DNA from 3 places in the Enterobacter sp. N5-15 genome. Region 2 is predicted to be linked to each of the others. Evidence: predicted binding sites of a transcription regulator. Region 2 holds the regulator's gene; each other region holds the start of a gene.
The links. Region 2 encodes CRP, which controls carbon source genes, mostly activating them, when cyclic AMP is high. Its sites were predicted from a motif close to ATGTGANNNNNNTCACAT; they were not measured.
Positions count from the first base shown of each region.

Region 1 (7,303 bases), 2.1 Mb from region 2:
TAGTGACGACGTCACTTAACTAAACGGCGTTTGTTTCGTCAATAAGAATACCGGGTGCCCGAGGTGCCCAGGATTCACTCGCCCTGAAGAGAGGCAAAGATGAATAATTTTACCGCTGAAGATACCCTGATCATTGTGGGCATAGTCATTGTCTACATCCTGTTCACGACCTGGCTAACCTTCCGGATCCGCAGTAAAAACTCCGGGGACTTTATGGAAGGCTCCCGCGCGATGCCGGCGTTTATTGTCGGGATCCTGCTGATGTCCGAGTATATCGGCGCCAAATCCACTATCGGCACCGCGCAGGCGGCGTTTGAAGACGGGTTTGCTGCGTCCTGGTCCGTCATCGGGGCCGCAATTGGCTTCCCGCTCTTTGGCCTGCTGCTGGTAAAACGCATCTACAGCACCGGGAAAATCACCATCTCTGGTGCGATTGCTGAAAAATACGGTAACAGCACCAAAAACATTATCTCCATCATCATGATCTATGCCCTGCTGCTGGTTAACGTGGGGAATTACGTTAGCGGCGCGGCGGCCATTTCCACGGTACTGAAAGTAAATCTCCCCGTTGCCGCCTTCATTACGGCCATCGTCAGTACCTTCTATTTCGCCTTTGGCGGCATGAAGGGTGTGGCCTGGGTGACGGTTTTGCACAGCGCTCTGAAATACTTCGGCATTCTGGTCATCATGGGCTTTGCGCTGTCTAAGACGGGCGGCTTCGCGCCAATGGTTGAAAACATGCCGGACTTCTACTGGACCTGGGATGGCAATATCGGCGCGTCGACCATTTTCGCCTGGCTCATCGGCACCATTGGTTCCATCTTCTGTACCCAGTTTGTGATTCAGGCCATCTCCTCCACCAAAGACGTGAAATCGGCCAAACGCTCTACCTGGGTTGCATTCTTCATCTGCCTGCCGATTGCGCTGGCCATCGCGGTAATCGGCGTGGCGGCAAAATACCTGCACCCGGAGATTAACAGCCTGTATGCGATGCCGATTTTCCTGCAGGATATGAACCCGTGGCTGGCCGGTCTGGTCACCACCTCTCTGGTGGCGTCTATTTTCGTCAGCGTCAGTACCGTTGCGCTGGCGATCGCCTCCCTGGTGGTAAAAGACTTTTACGTGCCGATGCGCAACCCGACGCCTGAGCAGGAATTTAAGGCCACCCGCTGGATCTCCCTGCTGATTGGTTTCCTGCCGCTGATTTTTGTTCTGCTGGTGCCTGAAGTCCTGAAGCTCTCGTTCTTTACCCGCGCTATTCGCCTGTCGATTTCAGTGGTGGCCGTTATCGCCTTCTACGCCCCGTTCTTCCGCAGCACCCGTGGTGCGAATGCCGGCCTGATTGGTGCCTGCGTCGTGACCTCCGTCTGGTATCTGCTGGGCGATCCTTTCGGCATCAACAATATGTACATCGCCCTGCTGACCCCTGCCGTCATCATGGTGATTGACCGTCTCATTCCGGGAAAAGCGCAGGGTAAAGCGCCAACCCCCGTTGAAAATAATGGAGTCTGATATGTCTGTAACCGTAACCCGCGACGGGATTGTTCGCCCGCAGCAGGATGCCCGCACGGAGGCCGCCATGCTGCCTTCCTCCTGCCCACAAAACCACGCGGCGAATCTGCTGCCGCTCCCGGATGGCTCGCTGATGTGCGTCTGGTTCGGAGGAACCCAGGAAGGTATTGCGGATATCTCCGTATGGGGTTCACGCCTGGCGCCGGGCGGCCAGCAGTGGAGTGATGCGGTAAAACTGTCGGACGATGCCACGCGTTCCGAGCAAAACCCGGTTCTGTTCCTGGCCCCGGACAACGTGCTGTGGCTGCTGTGGACCGCACAGATTTCCGGTAATCAGGACACGGCTATTGTTCGCTATCGCCAGTCTCGCGATCTGGGGAAAACCTGGGGGGGCATCGCAACCCTGCTCGATAAACCGGGCACGTTTATTCGCCAGCCCATTGTCGTGCTGGACAACGGCAACTGGCTGCTGCCGGTATTTTACTGCCGCACCCGGCCGGGAGAGAAATGGGTCGGAAACGACGATATCAGCGCGGTGAAAATCTCCGCAGATGGTGGCAAAACGTGGCGCGATGTCGAGGTGCCGGAAAGCCTGGGCTGTGTACACATGAATATTACCCCGCTTCACAACGGCACCCTGGTGGCGCTGTTCCGCAGCCGCTGGGCGGACAATATTTATTACAGCCAGTCAACAGATAACGGCGAAAGCTGGTCAGTACCGGAGCCGACGGAGCTACCCAACAACAACTCCTCTATCCAGGTGACAACCCTTGCCAGCGGTGAACTCGCGCTGGTCTTTAACGCCATGAGCGCCGCCGGTGCGCGTGAACGTCGCGCATCGCTATACGATGAAATTGACGATGGTGACGGTCGTAAAGAGCCGGTGGTCACCAGCGGGCGGACTGCCTTCTGGGGCGCGCCGCGCGCGCCGATGACCATCGCCATTTCGCCGGACGGCGGGAAAAGCTGGCCGTGGCAGCGTCATCTGGATGAAGGGGATGGTTACTGCATGACCAACAACTCCATGGAAAAACTCAATCGCGAATTCTCCTATCCCAGCATCAAACAGGGACCTGAGGGCAATCTTCATATTGCTTACACCTACTTCCGCCAGGCCATCAAATACGTGCGGGTGACGCCAGAATGGGTCAAGGGGGTAATATGATTATCGGGCATCTCAACGCCCTGCCGCTGGCAGGGCTACCGTCGGCGCTATACGCCCTGCTTTCCCGCCCGGACTGTACGCTGAAGGCCCTCTGCGAACGCGGTGACGGACGCTGGCAGCCTGAGAATGCGCCGTGGTTTTGCCACATTGGCCCGGCGCAGACGCAGCCGCGCGCAGACCGGCATACGGAATACCATCATCAGTGGGCGGACATCCAGATTGTGTTGGCGGGTGAAGAGCATATTTATGCTGGAGCGCTTCCCGCAAGCAGAGCGGGAGATGAAGAACGTAAACCGGATCTCTTTATTGCTTCAACAGCCGAACATAGCGTCAGGGTCCGGCTTGCCGAGGGTGACTTTGTGGTCTTTTATCCCGGAGAACCTCACCAGGCGCTATGCGCCGTAGAGGCCCCGATGATGGTCCGCAAAGCGGTGTTTAAGGTTCCCCGCGCTATGCTGGAGGTCTGACATGCGTCACGCCGTCGTCACCGGGGCCAGCTCCGGAATTGGTGAGGCCATCGTTAAGCGATTACTGGCGGAGGGCTGGCAGGTCACCGGGCTCAGCCGCCGAGCCGTGATGCTGGATACGCCCGGCTTCACAAGCCTTCGCGTTGATATCACCGATCCTGATGCGTTGTGGAATGCGCTGCACACCATCGCCGCGCCCCAGGCAGTAATTCATGCCGCCGGGATGATGGCAGCCGCGCCGTTGGGCCAGCTGGAAAGCCGCGTTAGCGCCTCACTGTGGCAGCTCCACGTCCGGGCCTGTGAGGCGTTGTTTAACCATTATGCGCCCTCTATGGCTGCCGGCGGACGCTTTGTGGCGATAGGCAGCAGAACCTCTCGTGGTGCAGCAGGACGATCGCAGTATGTTGCCACCAAAGCGGCGATGGTAGGAATGGTCAGGAGCTGGGCGGCGGAACTGGCCCCGCGCGGGATCACGGCTAACGTGGTCTCGCCTGGGGCCACCCAAACGCCGATGCTCAGCGCCCCAGGGCGGGAAACCTCACCCCCGAAATGTCCGCCAATCGGACGTTTAATCGCGCCAGAAGAGGTGGCGGGACTGGTGAGTTTCTTGCTTAGCGAAGACGCCGCCGCCATCACCGGCCAGGAGATGGTGATATGCGGCGGCGCCTCCCTCAGCTAGCGCAGGAAGACACGCCCTTTCAGATACAGGGTCGCCTGGCCGCCAATCAGCACGCGGTCGCCCTTCAGCTCGCAGCGCAGATCCCCGCCACGGTACGATACCTGGCGGGCATTGAGTGACGTTTTGCCCAGCTTTTCGCTCCAGTACGGGATCAGCATGCTGTGGGCGGATCCGGTGACCGGATCTTCCGGCACCCCTTCGCCCGGGCAGAAGAAGCGGCTGACGAAGTCATATTCTTCTCCCGGCGCCGTCACGCAGACCATTTTATCCAGCGGAAGCATGGCCCCAATATCCGGCGTTAACGCTTCCACCTGCTGCTGGCTCTCCAGCACCACCATGTAATCCCGTCCGACGCGCACCTCTTTTGCCGCCGTGATGCCCAGCGCGCTAAACAGCACCTCGGGAGGATTATCCACAACCTCCGTCGACCATGCGGGGAAGTTCAGCGTTAGCCAGTCGCCGCTGCGTTTAACCGTCAGTTCACCCACGAAGCGGGTGGTGAAGGTTATTTCGGTATGCGGGTAATCAAGGTATTCGAAAATGACGTGTGATGCGGCAAGCGTAGCGTGACCGCACAGGTTAATTTCATCCAGCGTGGTAAACCAGCGCAGCTCAAACCCACCGTCGGTGCGCACGAAAAAGGCGGTCTCAGACTGGTTATGCTGCTGCGCCATTTTGAGCAGCGTCTCGTCCGGCAGCCACTCTTCCAGAGGACATACCGCTGCGGCGTTGCCGCCAAAGGTTTTGTCGCTGAAGGCATCCACCAGATAAAAATCAATTTCCTGCATTGTCTCTTCCTCTTTTGTTATGGCTATTTAGCGCAGAAAAACTGTGCCTTTCAGATAAAGTGTGGCCTGCCCGCTCATCAGCACGCGCGAACCTTTCAGCTCACAGCGTACATCGCCACCGCGCGCTGAAACCTGACGGGCGAACATCGTTGTTTTGCCCAGCTTTTCGCTCCAGTAGGGGATCAGCATCGTGTGGGCGGAGCCGGTGACCGGGTCCTCCGGGACGGAAACGCCCGGTGAGAAAAAGCGGCTGACAAAATCATATTCCCCCTCACCGCGCGCCGTAACGCTCACCTTATGCTCGCCCGGCGTCATCGCCGAGAAGCGTGGCGCAAGCGCTTCAACCTGCTGGCGATTTTCCAGAACGATCAGCCAGGCGCGCCCTTTACGGGCTTCAACGTAGCGGCTGATACCCAGCGCCGAAAGCATCTCCGGCGGGGGCGTCTCTTCATGGGTTGGACATGCCGGGAAGTCCAGCGTCATCCACTCCCCCTCCCGGCTGACCGTCAGGCGGCCAGAGGCGGTATCAAAGTGGATCCGTGAATCCGGGTAATCCAGTTCGGTAAAGAGCACGTGCGCGGCCGCCAGCGTAGCGTGGCCGCAGAGATTGACTTCGGTGAGCGTGGTAAACCAGCGTAGCTCAATGCCCCCTTTACTGCAGACGAAAAAAGCCGTTTCCGACTGATTATGCTGTTGCGCCATTTTCAGTAAGGTCTCATCGGGCAACCACGCTTTCAGCGGGCAAACGGCTGCCGGGTTGCCGCCGAACGAGGTATCGCTGAACGCATCTACCAGATAAAAATCAATCTCCTGCATTGTCTTACCGCCTGTTTTTATTGTGTTGTTCTTTTATATTCAATGAAAACAGCGTTCCCGGCTACCGCTTTCATAAGGTAAATATTGAGATCTGCATCACATAATGGTTGAGTTTTCGCCGTACGACGTTTTAAGATCGTCTCCTCTTCTTTTCAGCAACGAATCTTCGACATCCCTATGACAACGAACACAGTTTCCCGCAGGGTTGCGTGGCTACGCGTGGTCACGCTGGCCATTGCCGCGTTTATTTTTAACACCACAGAATTTGTTCCGGTTGGGCTGTTGTCTGACATCGCTGAAAGTTTCCAGATGGAAACGGCTCAGGTGGGCATTATGTTGACCATCTACGCCTGGGTAGTGGCGCTGATGTCCTTGCCGTTTATGCTGCTGACCAGCCAGATGGAGCGGCGCAGGCTGTTGATCGGCCTGTTTGCCTTATTCATCGTCAGCCATGTTCTGTCATTTATGGCGTGGAGTTTTACGGTGCTGGTCATTAGCCGCATCGGCATTGCCTTTGCCCATGCGGTGTTCTGGTCGATCACCGCGTCGCTGGCGATACGCCTGGCACCGGCGGGGAAACGCGCCCAGGCGCTGAGCCTGATTGCCACCGGTACCGCACTGGCGATGGTGCTGGGTCTGCCGATTGGCCGCATTGTGGGGCAATATTTCGGCTGGCGTACTACGTTCTTCGCCATTGGTATGGGGGCGCTGGTTACGCTGGTGTGCCTGATTAAGCTGCTGCCCGCGCTGCCGAGCGAGCATTCCGGCTCGCTGAAAAGCCTGCCGCTGCTGATGCGTCGCCCGGCGCTGCTGAGTATCTACCTGCTTACCGTCATTGTGGTGACGGCCCATTACACGGCGTATAGCTACATTGAACCCTTTGTGCAGGTGGTGGCGGGCTTTAGCGCCAATTTTGCCACCGTCTTACTGCTGATCCTCGGCGGAGCGGGCATTATTGGCAGCGTGCTGTTCGGTAAGCTGGGTAACCGACACGCCTCGACGCTGGTGAGCAGCGCTATCGGTCTGCTGCTGGCCTGCCTGCTGCTGCTGATGCCTGCCGCAGGCAGTGAGAGCCACCTGGCGATCCTCAGCCTGTTCTGGGGCGTGGCGATCATGATTATTGGTCTGGGCATGCAGGTGAAAGTTCTGGCCCTGGCGCCGGATGCAACGGACGTTGCCATGTCGCTGTTCTCCGGGATTTTCAATCTGGGGATTGGCGCGGGCGCGCTGGTGGGAAATCAGGTAATACTCCACGTATCGATGTCGGCGATTGGCTATCTTGGCGCCATTCCGGCACTGGGGGCGCTTGTCTGGTCGGTGCTCATCTTCCGTAAATGGCCGGTGGCGCTGGAGGAACAGGGGCAGCACGGGTGAGGTTTGTTTGTGCCGGGTGGCGCTGCGCTTACCCGGCCTACAAGCCCATAATAACGTAGGCCGGGTAAGGCGTAGCCGCCACCCGGCAATCGCATCAGTGATAGGTCTTAATAATTTCCAGAACGCCGTTAATAATAAACTGCACGCCCATACAGACCAGTAAGAAGCCCATCAGACGGGAAATCGCCTCGATACCGCCCTTGCCTACCCAGCGCATAATGGCGCCTGAACTGCGCAGCGACGCCCACACGATAATCCCGATAATTGCAAAAATCAGCGGTGGCGCAACCGTCAGCACCCAGTCTGGGAAGGTTGCGCTGTCGCGCACCGTTGATGCGGAGCTGATGATCATCGCGATGGTACCCGGCCCCGCCGTGCTCGGCATGGCGATCGGCACAAAGGCGATATTCGCACTCGGTTCGGTTTCCAGCTCTTCCGATTTACTGGCCGCTTCCGGCGACTCATGCGCTTTTTGCGCCGGGAACAGCATGCGGAAACCGAT
Region 1 covers NZ_CM170150.1:2,375,309-2,382,611, reverse strand. The annotation lists gene AC2TE5_RS11355 (dihydrodipicolinate synthase family protein) at 1-23, shown strand, start outside; gene AC2TE5_RS11350 (sodium:solute symporter family protein) at 100-1,512, shown strand; gene AC2TE5_RS11345 (sialidase family protein) at 1,514-2,677, shown strand; gene AC2TE5_RS11340 (NanQ anomerase/TabA/YiaL family protein) at 2,674-3,144, shown strand; gene AC2TE5_RS11335 (SDR family NAD(P)-dependent oxidoreductase) at 3,146-3,823, shown strand; gene AC2TE5_RS11330 (PhzF family phenazine biosynthesis protein) at 3,820-4,611, opposite strand; gene AC2TE5_RS11325 (PhzF family phenazine biosynthesis protein) at 4,639-5,427, opposite strand; gene AC2TE5_RS11320 (sugar transporter) at 5,605-6,801, shown strand; gene AC2TE5_RS11315 (MarC family NAAT transporter) at 6,896-7,303, opposite strand, start outside.
Region 1: the regulator CRP is predicted to act here: its motif matches at 5,512-5,529, upstream of AC2TE5_RS11320 (sugar transporter).

Region 2 (7,303 bases):
GCGAAGCGGTGATGGACTCCGTGGTGCGCTCCATGGAGGATTACATTAACTTCCTGACGCCGCAGTTTTCCCGCACCCATATCAACTTCCAGCGCGTGCCGACGGTGGATACCTCCAACCCGTTTGCCGCCAAAAGTATCCCGTCTCTGGATGAGAGCTTTGTGGTGATCCATTTCCGCAACCTCGACGGCATTGATTACCCCTGGCTGCTGGCCATGCTGCAGGGTTCGTTTATTTCGCACATGAATACGTTAGTGGTGCCGGGCGGAAAAATGGGGCTGGCGATGGAGCTCATCATGACGCCGCTGGTGGAGCGACTGATGGAAGGGAAGCAGATCGCGTGAACATGTTCCCTCTCCCTGTGGGAGAGGGTTAGGGTGAGGGCATCAACACGCACGATGCCCAAATAATTAGGCCTCGATCACTTCATACGAATGCGTGATTTTTACCGCTTTCTCCAGCATTAACGCCACAGAGCAGTACTTCTCCGCAGACAGGTCCACCGCACGCGAGACCGCCGCGTCTTTCAGCTCTTTACCGGTGACCACAAAGTGCAGGTTAATATGGGTGAACAGGCGTGGCGCCTCTTCGCGACGTTCTGACGTGAGTTTGACTTCACAATCCGTGACGTCATGACGACCTTTTTGCAGAATCGACACCACGTCAATTGCGCTGCATCCACCTGCCGCCATCAGCACCATTTCCATTGGGCTTGGCGCTTTATCGCCGGAGTTACCGTCCATCAAAATCTGGTGTCCTGACGCGGACTCGCCCAGGAACGTTAAACCTTCAACCCATTTCACGCGCGCTTGCATATTCTTAAACTCCAACGTTGCATTTTTGGTGACAGATTACGCGTGCGTTACATTTCTCGCAATGGAAGGCGACCTGCATCATGCTGAAGCGAGACACCAGGAGACACGCGGCGAAAGCTATGCTAAAACACTCTGGATGCTACAGTAATACATTGACGTTACACATGTATGCAGAGGACATCAAACTTTACTGGCTGCGAAACGTTACGGTAGCCGACTTCCCAGGGTATGGGTAAGAATTCGATTGCAACCCCAGAGTCCGGATGCATCTGATGACTCTGGTGACAGCTTATAACAGAGGATAACAGCGCATGGTGCTTGGCAAACCGCAAACAGACCCGACTCTCGAATGGTTCTTGTCTCATTGCCACATTCATAAGTACCCATCAAAGAGCACGCTGATTCACCAGGGTGAAAAAGCGGAAACGTTGTATTACATCGTTAAAGGCTCGGTGGCAGTGCTGATCAAAGATGAAGAAGGGAAAGAGATGATCCTTTCTTATCTGAACCAGGGCGATTTCATCGGTGAACTGGGCCTGTTTGAAGAGGGCCAGGAACGTAGCGCCTGGGTTCGTGCAAAGACAGCATGTGAAGTGGCTGAAATTTCTTACAAGAAGTTCCGTCAGCTGATTCAGGTTAACCCTGACATCCTGATGCGTCTTTCTTCCCAGATGGCGCGCCGTCTGCAGGTCACGTCAGAAAAAGTGGGTAACCTCGCCTTCCTGGACGTTACCGGCCGTATCGCACAAACCCTGCTGAACCTGGCGAAACAGCCAGACGCTATGACCCACCCGGACGGCATGCAAATTAAAATTACCCGTCAGGAAATTGGTCAGATCGTCGGTTGCTCCCGTGAAACAGTGGGCCGTATCCTGAAAATGCTGGAAGATCAAAACCTGATCTCCGCCCACGGTAAAACCATCGTGGTCTACGGAACGCGTTAATTCCGCTTAAACGGCGTGCCATCGCAAGGTGTCACGCCGTTTTTGTCTCTACTCCCCATGTGGCGCAGGCTGATCTATCACCCGGAAGTTAACTACGCACTGCGACAAACGCTGGTGTTGTGTCTTCCTGTGGCCATAGGTCTGATCCTCGGACATCTTCAGCAAGGCCTGCTGTTTTCCCTCGTGCCCGCCTGCTGCAACATTGCCGGTCTGGACACGCCGCATAAGCGCTTTTTCAAACGCCTGATTATCGGCGGCTGCCTGTTTGCGGGCTGTAGCCTCGCCGTACAGCTGTTACTGGCTCGTGATATCCCGCTGCCGCTGATCCTGACCGTGCTGGCGATGACCCTCGGCGTCACGGCGGAAATCAGTTCGCTGCACGCCCGCCTGCTTCCCGCCTCGCTGATTGCGGCCATTTTCACGCTGAGCCTCGCCGGGAATATGCCGGTGTGGGAGCCGCTGCTGATCTACGCCCTGGGGACATTGTGGTACGGGCTGTTTAACTGGTTCTGGTTCTGGCTGTGGCGCGAACAGCCGCTGCGTGAATCCCTGAGCCTGCTCTATGTGCAGCTTGCGGATTACTGCGAAGCCAAATACACCCTGCTCACCCAGCATACCGATCCGGAAAAGTCCTTACCGCCGCTGCTGACGCGCCAGCAGAAGGTGGTGGATCTGATTAGCCAGTGCTATCAGCAGCTGCATATGCTCGCCGCCAACAAGAACCACGAGTACAAACGGCTGCTGCGCACCTTCCAGGTCGGATTGGATCTGCAGGAGCATATCTCCGTTAGCCTGCACCACCCGCAGGAGGTGCAAAAGCTGGTCGAGCGCAGCCACGCCGAAGCGGTGATCCGCTGGAACGCGCAAACCGTGTCCGCACGCCTGCGGGTGCTGGCCGACGATATTCTCTACCACCGCTACCCGACGCGCTTTAACATGGATAAGCAGCTGGGCGCGCTGGAGAAAATCGCCCGTCAGCATCCGGATAACCCCGTCGGCCAGTTTGCCGCCTGGCACTTCAGCCGCATCGCCCGCGTGTTGCGCACGCAGCGCCCGCTTTATCCCCGCGACCTGATGGCGGATAAGCAGAAACGGCTTCCGCTATTGCCCGCCCTCAAAAGCTATCTTTCTCTTAAATCGTCCGCCCTGCGCAACGCCGCAAGGATTAGCGTTATGCTCAGTACCGCCAGCCTGATGGGCATGGCGCTGCACCTGCCGAAACCCTACTGGATCTTAATGACCGTGCTCTTTGTCACCCAGAACGGCTACGGTGCCACGCGGGTGCGTATTCTGCATCGGGCTGGCGGAACGATGGCCGGGCTGATCATTGCGGGCGTGACGCTGCACTTCCACGTGCCGGAAGGCTATACCCTGGCAGGCATGCTGGCGGTTACGCTGGTGAGCTACCTGATTATCCGCAAAAACTACGGCTGGGCGATGGTGGGCTTTACGGTGACGGCGGTATATACCCTGCAGCTGCTCACGCTCAATGGCGAACAGTTTATTGTCGCCAGGCTGATTGATACCCTGATCGGCTGTCTGATTGCCTTTGGCGGCATGGTCTGGCTGTGGCCGCAGTGGCAAAGCGGACTGCTGCGCCAGAACGCCCACGATGCCCTGGAAGCCGACCAGCAGGCCATTCGCCTGATCCTGAGCGACGACCCGCAGCCCTCCCCGCTGGCCTATCAGCGAATGAAGGTCAACCAGGCGCACAACGCCCTGTTTAACTCACTCAACCAGGCGATGCAGGAGCCGGGCTTTAACTCGCACTATCTTGCAGACATGAAGCTCTGGGTGACGCACAGCCAGTTTATCGTCGAGCACATTAACGCCATGACCACGCTGGCGCGCGAGCACACGATGCTGACGCCGGATCTGGCGCAGCGCTATTTGCAGTCGTGTGAAATTGCGCTGCAGCGCTGTCAGCAGCGTCTGGAGTATGACTCGCCGGGTGAGTCGGGAGATTCGAACATTCTGGAAGCGCCGGAGACGTTGACCCACGGGCCAATGAGCACGCTGGAGCAGCATTTGCAGCGCGTTCTCGGGCATCTGAACACCATGCACACCATTTCATCGGTGGCATGGCGTCAGCGTCCGCATCATGGCGTTTGGTTAACGCGCGTGTTAAAGCGGACGCCGTATTAGCCTTTTACGATCTTCGCGACCGCCGCGGCAAAGCGGGTTAACCCGTCCTCAATATCCCTGTCTTCCACCACCAGCGACGGCGCAAAGCGCATCACGTCCGGCCCGGCATTGAGCACCATCACCCCTTCGTGCGCGGCGGCGTGCAGGAAATCACGCGCGCGGCCCTTGTACTGCGGCTTCAGCTCGGCGCCAATCAACAGCCCCATCCCGCGGATTTCGCTGAACACGTCGTACTGCTCATCAATCTTTTGCAGGTGTTTTACGAACAGCTCGCGCTTCGCGCTCACGGCGTTCAACACCTCCGGCGTGTTGATAATGTCGAATGCGGCGCCCGCCACGGCGCTCGCCAGCGGGTTACCGCCGTAGGTAGAGCCGTGAGAGCCGACGTGGAACGCGGAGGCGATCTCCTGCGTCGTCAGTACCGCACTCACCGGGAAACCACCGCCGAGCGCTTTAGCGCTGGTCAGAATATCCGGCGTCACGCCGTAGTGCATATACGCGAACAGATCGCCGGTACGCCCCATCCCGCACTGCACTTCATCAAAGACCAGCAGCGCCTGATGTTCGTCGCACAGCGCGCGCAGCCCTTGCAGGAATTCCGGGGTTGCCGCGGTCACGCCGCCTTCACCCTGGATTGGCTCGACCACCACCGCGCAGGTATGGTCGTCCATCACCGCTTTCACCGCATGCAGATCGTTAAACGGCACGTGGACGATGTCGGCCGGCTTCGGGCCAAACCCGTCGGAATACTTCGGCTGGCCGCCAACGGAGACGGTAAAGAAGGAGCGTCCGTGGAAGGCATTGTGGAAGGCGATGATTTTGGTTTTGTACGGGCTGTGGCGCGTGGTGGCGTAGTAGCGCGCCAGCTTAAAAGCGGTTTCGTTAGCCTCGGTGCCGGAGTTCATAAACAGCACGCGCTCGGCGAAGGTGGCATCGATTATCTTACGTCCCAGGCGCAGCGCCGGTTCGTTGGTGAACACGTTGCTGGTGTGCCACAGGGTTTCGCCCTGGGTTTTCAGCGCCTCCACCAGCGCGGGATGGCAATGACCCAGCGCCGTGACCGCAATACCGCCCGCGAAATCCACATACTCTTTACCCTGCTGATCCCAGACGCGGCTGCCCTTTCCCTTCACCGGGATAAATTCAGCCGGTGCATAAATCGGCAGGATCACTTCATCAAATGTCGCGCGGGTAATTGCTGGTTGTTCAGTTGCCATGTCATGACCATCCATTTTATGTCACAGTGATTGTGAAAATATAATCACAAAATATGCATAAAAAATCACAACAAGGCAACAGATATTCAGCGATTGAGGAAATTTGCCAGCAGCGCGTGGCCCTGTTCGCTGAGGATGCTTTCCGGGTGGAACTGCACGCCTTCGAGGTCCCATTCGCGGTGACGAATCCCCATAATCTCCTGGGTATCGCTCCAGGCGGTCACCTCAAAGCAGGCGGGCAGCGTCGATGGGTCAATGACCAGAGAATGGTAGCGCGTCACGGTTAACGGGTTATTGAGCCCTGTAAATACCCCGGTGCCGGTGTGGGTGACCGGAGAGGTTTTACCATGCATCACTTTGGCGGCGCGCACGATGGTGGCACCAAACGCCTGGGCAATCGCCTGATGGCCCAGGCAGACGCCCAGGATCGGCAGCTTGCCGGCATAGTGCTGGATCACATCCAGAGAAATACCCGACTCCGACGGCGTACACGGCCCCGGAGAAATCACGATTTTCTGCGGAGCCAGCGTGTCGATATCGTCGAGATCGATCTCGTCGTTGCGGCGGACAACCACCTCTGCACCCAGTTCACAAAAATACTGGTAAAGGTTCCAGGTGAAGGAATCGTAGTTATCAATCAGCAGAATCATGGCGGCTCCCGAAAAAAATGCCGCCCTATTCTACTCAAATTCCCGCGCTTCGCTCACTACTTTGGCAAAGATAGCGTTTAACGCGGTTAAATCTCCCGTTGCGCCACTTCGGTTAGCCGCCACCCACTGCTCGGGATCGATATCACGCCAGTCCAGCGCGTAGCCCGCGTGAAGCGCCAGCTGCTCGAAGAAAACGCGCTGGGCAATACCGTTGCCGCGCATGAAGGGATGCAGCATGTTGATTTCGCAGTAATAGTGGCTAACCCGGTCAACAAACGCCGCTTTCTCAAGTCCCACAAGATACTTTTCGCTTTCCAGCGCCGCCATCAGCTCGTTGCCCATCTTCTCGATGTACTCAAAATGGCAGAAGGGAATATCCCCTTTAAAAATATCGTCGGTACGGAGCTCGCCTGCCCGCTTCATCTCGCTGCGGTACAAATGACGATGAATAAGGCACAGATGGGGCAACCCGGGCGCGGAAGGCCCAAGCTCCAGCGTCTCAATATGGGGTTCTGAGGGACCATTACCTTTTTCAAGGAGACAACTGGCCTGTAAATTGACGTTACGCTGCTGCTCCCAGAAACGGGATTTTTGCTTGTCGGTGAGTTTTTTCACTTAACGCCTCCCTGAATAGTCCGTTTGCCACAAGTATAAGCAGCAAAACGCGCTTTCGCAGGGAGGGCTAAATCACACGGGCGAGGATCGCCCGTATTTAAGAAGATTACGGCAGCACTTTCGCGGAGAGGATAACCACCGGTTTTGACGGCACATTCTGATACGGACCGACGTCGTGAGTAGGCACCTGAGAAATCTTGTCGGCCACGTCCATCCCTTTCACGATTTTACCGAAAACGGCATAGCCGAAGTCGCGCTGACCGTGGTCGAGGAAGGCGTTATCCGCCACGTTGAGGAAGAACTGGCTGGTCGCGCTGTCTTTATCCGCGGTACGCGCCATGGAGATGGTGCCGCGCTTGTTCAGCAGGCCGTTGTCCGCTTCGTTTTTAATAGGCGGGTTCGGCTGCTTCTGCTGCATCTGCTCGTTGAAGCCGCCGCCCTGCACCATAAAGCCCGGGATCACGCGGTGGAAGGTGGTGTTGTTATAGAAACCACTGTTCACATAGTCGAGGAAGTTTTTCACAGAAACCGGAGCTTTCTGGCTATTCAGTTCCAGCTCAATGTTCCCGGCGGAGGTGGTCAGCAGAACGTGAGGGTCCCCTTTGGCTGCCAGCGCAGCAGGGGAAACGGCAGAAAGAGCAAACACAGCTGCGACAGCCGCCAGTGTTGATTTGAGCATGAGAATTCCTTAACAAAGCGCAGTATAAAAAGCGAATGGCTTGATTCTAAAGAGCAGTATGAACGGAGACCAGCCTTTTACCTAATTTTACGAAATTGAAACAGTTGTAACCGCGCAAACGGTTGGCTTTAGCGCCTTTTTGTGTGATCGCGATCACACAAAACCATGTAATGAACTTCTAATTTCTCTTAAAAGATATGAATAGATCACTTTAATGTCTAAAATCTGCCCGCTCTCA
Region 2 covers NZ_CM170150.1:4,445,861-4,453,163, forward strand. The annotation lists gene AC2TE5_RS21120 (phosphoribulokinase) at 1-344, shown strand, start outside; gene AC2TE5_RS21125 (OsmC family protein) at 411-815, opposite strand; gene crp (cAMP-activated global transcriptional regulator CRP) at 1,127-1,759, shown strand; gene AC2TE5_RS21135 (YccS/YhfK family putative transporter) at 1,817-3,904, shown strand; gene argD (bifunctional acetylornithine/succinyldiaminopimelate transaminase) at 3,901-5,121, opposite strand; gene pabA (aminodeoxychorismate synthase component 2) at 5,208-5,771, opposite strand; gene AC2TE5_RS21150 (putative adenosine monophosphate-protein transferase Fic) at 5,802-6,386, opposite strand; gene ppiA (peptidylprolyl isomerase A) at 6,493-7,065, opposite strand.

Region 3 (7,303 bases), 1.2 Mb from region 2:
TGGAGCAGGACGAAGGGAGGATTTTTTTGCTGCTGATGCCACAAGCTGCTGACGCCCGGAACGCCCTGCGCCACGATGGCATGGCGAAACTCAGCGCTGCTTAATGATTCACGCTGTGGATACATTAACGCCAGCAGGGCGAAGTTGATCCCCGAGATGACTTCACAGCACGCATGCTTATGGCTCAGCAACGCGGCTGCGCGGTAAGGTGCCGCGCCCGATTTATCGGTCAAAAAAATCACGCCATCGCCGGTGTCCGTTTCATGCAGGGCATCGCACATCATGCGGCTCAGCATGTTGGTGCTCAGCCCGCGCCAGTAGTTTACCGCCCGGCACTGCGCCAGCGGGCCAAATTTGGCTTCAAGCTTATCCAGCATTTCCTGCGCCTGTTCATCGTGGCAGGTGATAACCCATCCCAGCATAACTCTCTCCTTAGCAGGCAAGTAGTTTAGCGGAGTGAAGGTTAGCTTTCGGTGATAACTGTCAAAGAAAGTGCCCGGCAAACAGAACGTCGCCGGGCAGAAGATTAGCTGCGCAGACCGCGTCCGCGCTGGATCAGATACCAGCACAGCAGGTAGAAGGCGATGATAAACACCACCAGCACCGCCACCGTGGTAAACAGCGGCACGTCAGTGATGCCGAGGAAGCCAAAGCGGAAGCCGCTGATCATGTAGACAATCGGGTTCAGGTGCGACAGCGCCTGCCAGAACGGTGGCAGCAGCGTCAGGGAGTAGAACACCCCGCCGAGATAGGTCAGCGGCGTCAGCACGAAGGTTGGGATCAGGCTGATGTCGTCAAACGTTTTGGCGAACACGGCGTTCAGCAGACCGGCCAGCGAGAACAGGATCGCCGTCAGAAGCAGCGTCAGCGCGACAAACAGCCACGAGTGGACCTGGAACGGCACGAAGAACAGCGAAATCGCCGTGACCAGGATCCCCACGCAGAGCCCGCGCGCCACGCCGCCGCCGACATATCCCGCGATAATGACGTGCGTCGGCACCGGGGCCACCAGCAGCTCTTCAATATTGCGCTGGAACTTGGCGCTGAAGAATGACGACGCCACGTTGGCATAGGCGTTGGTGATCACCGCCATCATAATCAGGCCCGGCACGATAAACTGCATATAGGTAAAGCCGTGCATCTCACCAATCCGGGAACCAATCAGGTTACCGAAGATAATGAAATAGAGCGTCATCGTGATGACCGGCGGCACCAGGGTTTGCACCCAGATACGCATAAAGCGGTTGATCTCTTTCGCCCAGATACTTTTCAGCGCGACCCAGTAAAGATGCGTCATGCCTTGTCTCCTTGTTTGTCATGTACCAGAGAGACAAACAGCTCTTCCAGTCGGTTCGCTTTGTTACGCATACTTAAGACCTGAATCCCCTGCGCGCTCAGCTGCGAGAACACGCTGTTAATACCCTGCTCGCGCAGTACTTCCACTTCCAGCGTCGAGGTATCCACCAGACGATAGTTGTAACCTTCAAGTTTTGGCAGCGCGCTTTTCGCCGCCAGATCGAGAATGAAGGTTTCGGATTTCAGCTTGGAGAGCAGATTCTTCATCGAGGTGTTTTCCACCAGCTCACCGTGCTGAATGATGCCGATGTTGCGGCACAGCATTTCAGCCTCTTCAAGGTAGTGGGTGGTCAGAATAATGGTGGTGCCTTTGTCGTTGAGATCCTTCAGGAAGCCCCACATGGAACGGCGAAGTTCGATATCGACACCCGCAGTCGGTTCATCGAGGATCAGCAGCTTTGGCTCGTGCATCAGCGCGCGGGCGATCATCAGGCGGCGCTTCATCCCGCCGGACAACATGCGCGCACGTTCGTTTCGCTTTTCCCACAGGTCGAGCTGCTTGAGGTATTTTTCGCTACGCTCCAGGGCTTCTTTGCGCTCAACGCCGTAATACCCCGCCTGGTTAACGACAATTTGCTGCACCGTCTCGAACGGGTTGAAGTTGAACTCCTGCGGAACCAGCCCCAGCTGGCGCTTGGCGTTCACCACATCTTTTTGCAGGTCGTACCCAAAGACGCTCACCCGGCCGGACGTTTTATTGACCAGCGAGCTGATAATCCCAATGGTGGTCGATTTCCCCGCCCCGTTCGGCCCCAGAAGCGCGTAAAAATCGCCGGCCTCTACTTTAAGATCTATTCCGCGTAGCGCCTGAACGCCACCCGAATAGGTTTTTTTTAGCTGCTCAAGCTCCAGTGCAATTGCCATGAAATTAACTTACCTTCAGTTCTTACACACGTTGTGTGGTTTCATTAAAAGTCGGGTTACCCTATAGTAGCGCAACGCAATAACTCGGTTACAGGTCGCTAACCTCCATGAACAACATAGATACACTCATCAGCAACAATGCACTATGGTCAAAAATGCTGGTGGAGGAAGACCCCGGATTTTTTGGAAAACTCGCGCAGGCTCAGAACCCACGCTTTCTCTGGATTGGATGTTCCGACAGCCGCGTACCGGCGGAGCGCCTGACCGGCCTTGAACCCGGCGAACTGTTTGTTCACCGTAACGTCGCCAATCTCGTGATTCACACCGATCTCAACTGTCTTTCTGTTGTTCAGTATGCCGTGGACGTTCTGCAAGTCGAGCACATCATCATTTGCGGCCATTATGGCTGCGGCGGCGTGCAGGCGGCGGTTGAAAACACGGAGCTGGGGCTCATTGATAACTGGCTGCTGCACATCCGCGATATCTGGTTCAAACATAGCTCACTGCTGGGCGAAATGCCGCAGGAGCGTCGCATGGATACCCTTTGCGAACTCAACGTGATGGAGCAGGTGTATAACCTGGGCCACTCAACAATCATGCAATCAGCGTGGAAACGCGGGCAGAAGGTCTCTATCCACGGCTGGGCTTACGGTATTCACGATGGTCTGCTGCGCAATCTTGAAGTGACCGCCACCAACCGCGAAACGCTGGAGCAGCGCTACCGTTCGGGGATTGCAAACCTTCAGCTTAAGCATGTGAACCATAAATAAAGCCGGGGTTTACTCCCTCTCCCTGTGGGAGAGGGCCGGGGTGAGGGCATCAGGCCGCAACTACTCGTCCAGCAATACCACTTTCCCAACATACGGCAGATGACGATAACGCTGCGCGTAGTCAATGCCGTAACCGACGACGAATTCGTCCGGAATCGAGAAGCCCACGAACTCTACCGGCACCTGCACTTCACGGCGGTCAGGTTTATCCAGCAGCGTACAAATCGCCAGAGATTTTGGCTCACGCAGGCTCAGGATCTCGCGTACTTTTGACAGCGTGTTGCCGGAGTCAATAATGTCCTCAACGATCAACACATCTTTGCCACGAATATCTTCATCCAGATCTTTCAGGATTTTCACATCACGGGTGGTGGACATGCCGCTGCCGTAGCTGGAGGCGGTCATAAAATCGACCTCATGGGGCACATGCACTTCACGGCACAGGTCTGCCATGAACATGAAAGAGCCGCGCAACAGACCGACCAGCACCATTTCGCTGCCGCTGTCCTTGTATTGTTCGGTGATTTGACGACCCAGTTCGGCGATACGCGCTTTGATCTCGGCTTCCGGGATCATCACTTCAACAGTATGTTTCATATTACTAACCAAATGATTTTAATGAAAATCTCTCAATGCAGGTGAATGTAAATCCGGCATCGATACGCAAGCCCGCCATTATATCAGCAAATGGATAACCCTGGCGTATGAGTTATAAAAAGCAAATATTGTGATTCCGATCACACTTGTTAATACCTATAATTAGTTGCTAGCAAATTATTAACAAAAACTGACGAGTACACTTTCTATGGCTGAAACAAACTCTAAACAGCCGCGTCTACTGGTGACATTAACAGCCGCGTTCGCAGCCTTCTGCGCGCTGTATCTGTTAATCGGTGGCGTCTGGCTGGTCGCTTTAGGCGGCTCCTGGTACTACCCGATTGCGGGTCTGGTTATGGTTGCCGTAACCGTCCTGCTGTTGCGTAGAAAACAATCTGCACTGTGGCTGTATGCCGCCCTCCTTCTTGCCACCATGATCTGGGGCGTCTGGGAAGTCGGGTTCGACTTCTGGGCGCTGACGCCGCGCAGCGACATCCTGGTCTTCTTCGGCATCTGGCTGATCCTGCCGTTCGTGTGGCGTCGCCTGATTGTGCCTTCTAGCGGTGCGGTGGCGGGCCTGGTTGTTGCCCTGCTGATTACCGGCGGCATCCTGACATGGGCAGGTTTTAACGACCCACAGGAGATCAACGGTACGCTGAACGCGGAATCCACGCCTGCTGCGGCTATCTCTCAGGTGGCGGACGGCGACTGGCCTGCGTATGGTCGTAACCAGGAAGGTCAACGCTACTCTCCGCTGAAGCAGATCAACGCGGACAACGTGAAGAACCTGAAAGAAGCCTGGGTATTCCGCACCGGCGATGTGAAGATGCCGAACGATCCGGGCGAGCTGACCAACGAAGTGACGCCAATTAAGGTTGGCAACATGCTTTATCTGTGTACGGCGCACCAGCGTCTGTTCGCGCTCGACGCGGCCACCGGTAAAGAGAAATGGCACTTCGATCCGCAGCTGAACTCCAACCCGTCCTTCCAGCACGTCACCTGTCGCGGCGTCTCTTACCACGAAGCGCGTGCCGATAATGCCAGCCCGGAGGTCATTGCTGACTGTCCTCGCCGCATTATGCTGCCGGTGAACGATGGCCGTCTGTTCGCCATCAATGCCGAAACGGGCAAGCTGTGCGAAACCTTTGCCAACAAAGGTATCCTGAACCTGCAGACCAACATGCCTGACACCACGCCGGGTCTGTATGAGCCCACCTCACCGCCAATCATTACCGATAAAACTATCGTGATTGCCGGTTCGGTAACGGACAACTTCTCCACGCGTGAAACCTCCGGCGTTATCCGTGGTTTCGACGTGAACACCGGTAAACTGCTGTGGGCGTTCGACCCGGGCGCGAAAGATCCAAACGCGATCCCGTCGGACGAGCACACCTTTACCTTTAACTCGCCAAACTCCTGGGCGCCGGCGGCGTATGACGCGAAGCTGGACCTGGTCTACCTGCCAATGGGTGTAACCACGCCAGATATCTGGGGCGGTAACCGCACGCCGGAGCAGGAGCGTTACGCGAGCGCTATCGTGGCGCTGAACGCGACCACCGGTAAGCTGGCGTGGAGCTACCAGACCGTTCACCACGATCTGTGGGATATGGATATGCCGTCCCAGCCGACGCTGGCGGACATTACCGTTGACGGCAAAACCGTGCCGGTGATTTACGCTCCGGCCAAGACGGGTAACATCTTCGTCCTGGATCGCAGCAACGGTAAGCTGGTTGTGCCTGCACCGGAAAAACCGGTTCCGCAGGGCGCGGCGAAAGGCGACTACGTCAGCAAAACCCAGCCGTTCTCTGACCTGAGCTTCCGTCCGAAGAAAGACCTCAGCGGTGCAGACATGTGGGGTGCCACCATGTTTGACCAGCTGGTGTGCCGCGTGATGTTCCACCAGCTGCGCTACGAAGGCATTTTCACGCCTCCGTCTGAGCAGGGCACGCTGGTCTTCCCGGGTAACCTGGGGATGTTCGAGTGGGGCGGGATCTCCGTCGACCCGAACCGTCAGGTGGCGATTGCCAACCCGATGGCGCTGCCGTTCGTTTCACGTCTGATCCCACGCGGTCCGGGCAACCCAATGGAGCAGCCGAAAGACGCGAAAGGCAGCGGGACCGAAGCCGGCATCCAGCCGCAGTACGGCGTACCGTTTGGCGTAACGCTGAACCCGTTCCTGTCTCCGTTTGGTCTGCCGTGTAAACAGCCTGCCTGGGGTTATATCTCCGGTCTGGATCTGAAAACTAACCAGATCGTGTGGAAAAAACGTATTGGTACACCACAGGACAGCATGCCGTTCCCGATGCCGGTTCCGGTGCCGTTCAATATGGGTATGCCGATGCTGGGTGGCCCAATTTCTACCGCCGGTAACGTACTGTTCATCGCGGCAACCGCAGATAACTACCTGCGCGCGTACAACATGACCAACGGTGAAAAACTGTGGCAAGGTCGTCTGCCGGCAGGTGGACAGGCTACGCCGATGACCTATGAAGTGAATGGCAAGCAGTACGTTGTCATCTCTGCCGGGGGTCACGGTTCGTTTGGCACGAAGATGGGCGACTATATCGTCGCGTATGCACTGCCGGACGAAAACAAGTAACTGAAAAGCCCGGTGGCGCTACGCTTACCGGGCCTACGGGTGCCCTATGTAGGCCGGGTAAGGCGAAGCCGCCACCCGGCTTTTTTATACGGTAAAGCCGAGCATCATCCCCGTATCCTCATGCTCCAGCAGGTGGCAGTGCGCCATATAGGCAAACTCCTTCGGCGCATCGTGGTCAAACTTCACCAGCACCTCGCTGACGCCGCCTTCCACTCTCACCGTATCTTTCCAGCCCGCGCGATGCGCATCCGGCGCTTTGCCGTTCTCTGAAAGAATGCGGAACTGGGTGCCGTGGATGTGGAACGGATGCAGCATCATGTCCCCTTCGCCTGAAATCACCCAGCGCTCAAACTGACCCTTTGTCGCAGCAAACATCGGCGTATTCATATCGAACGCTTTGCCGTTGATCATATTGGCGTTGTGGAAATCAAAGCCGTGGTCGCCGTGATTCATGTTCCCCATGCCGCCCATTTTGCCGTGGTCCATATTCATGTGGCCCATCATCTGCCCGTGGTGCATCCCCGCCATCGCCTTATCGCCATATTTCGCCATCAGCGCCTGCATGCCCATCATGTCGAGCATCGGGTTCATGGAGAGCTGCAGCTTGCGCTGCGTAAGCCCGTCAAGCGACGGGAGTGCTGGCAGCGTGGTTAACGTATCAGGCAGCGTGCCGGAAGCGGCCACCAGCAATGGCTGAATACGCAGCACCGGATGCGGCTTATCAAACGGTGCGACCGCCATCCCCATCTGACTAACCGGCAGGGTTACGAGGTCAAACGGCTTGCCGTCGCTGATGTCCACCAGCACCTCAAAGCGTTCACCCATGAGCATCGGCAGCTCGCTCACTTTCACCGGCTCCAGCAGCAGGCCGCCGTCACTCGCCACCACGTACAGCGGGCGTTTATCGCTAGCGGCGAAATTTAGCGAGCGAGCGTTACAGCCGTTGAGCAGGCGCAGGCGCAGCCAGCCTTTCGGCGCGGCATGCTGCGGGTAAATGGCGCCGTTGGTCAGCAGCGTGTCGCCAAACCAGCCTACCGCCGCGCTCATCACGTCCAGCTGGTAGTCAATTTGCCCGTCAGCGTTGAATTTCTTGTCCTGCACAATCACCGGTACGTCG
Region 3 covers NZ_CM170150.1:823,548-830,850, reverse strand. The annotation lists gene AC2TE5_RS03880 (PTS sugar transporter subunit IIA) at 1-422, opposite strand, end outside; gene AC2TE5_RS03875 (ABC transporter permease) at 527-1,297, opposite strand; gene AC2TE5_RS03870 (ABC transporter ATP-binding protein) at 1,294-2,220, opposite strand; gene can (carbonate dehydratase) at 2,328-2,990, shown strand; gene hpt (hypoxanthine phosphoribosyltransferase) at 3,051-3,587, opposite strand; gene AC2TE5_RS03855 (glucose/quinate/shikimate family membrane-bound PQQ-dependent dehydrogenase) at 3,796-6,186, shown strand; gene cueO (multicopper oxidase CueO) at 6,271-7,303, opposite strand, start outside.
Region 3: the regulator CRP is predicted to act here: its motif matches at 3,716-3,733, upstream of hpt (hypoxanthine phosphoribosyltransferase).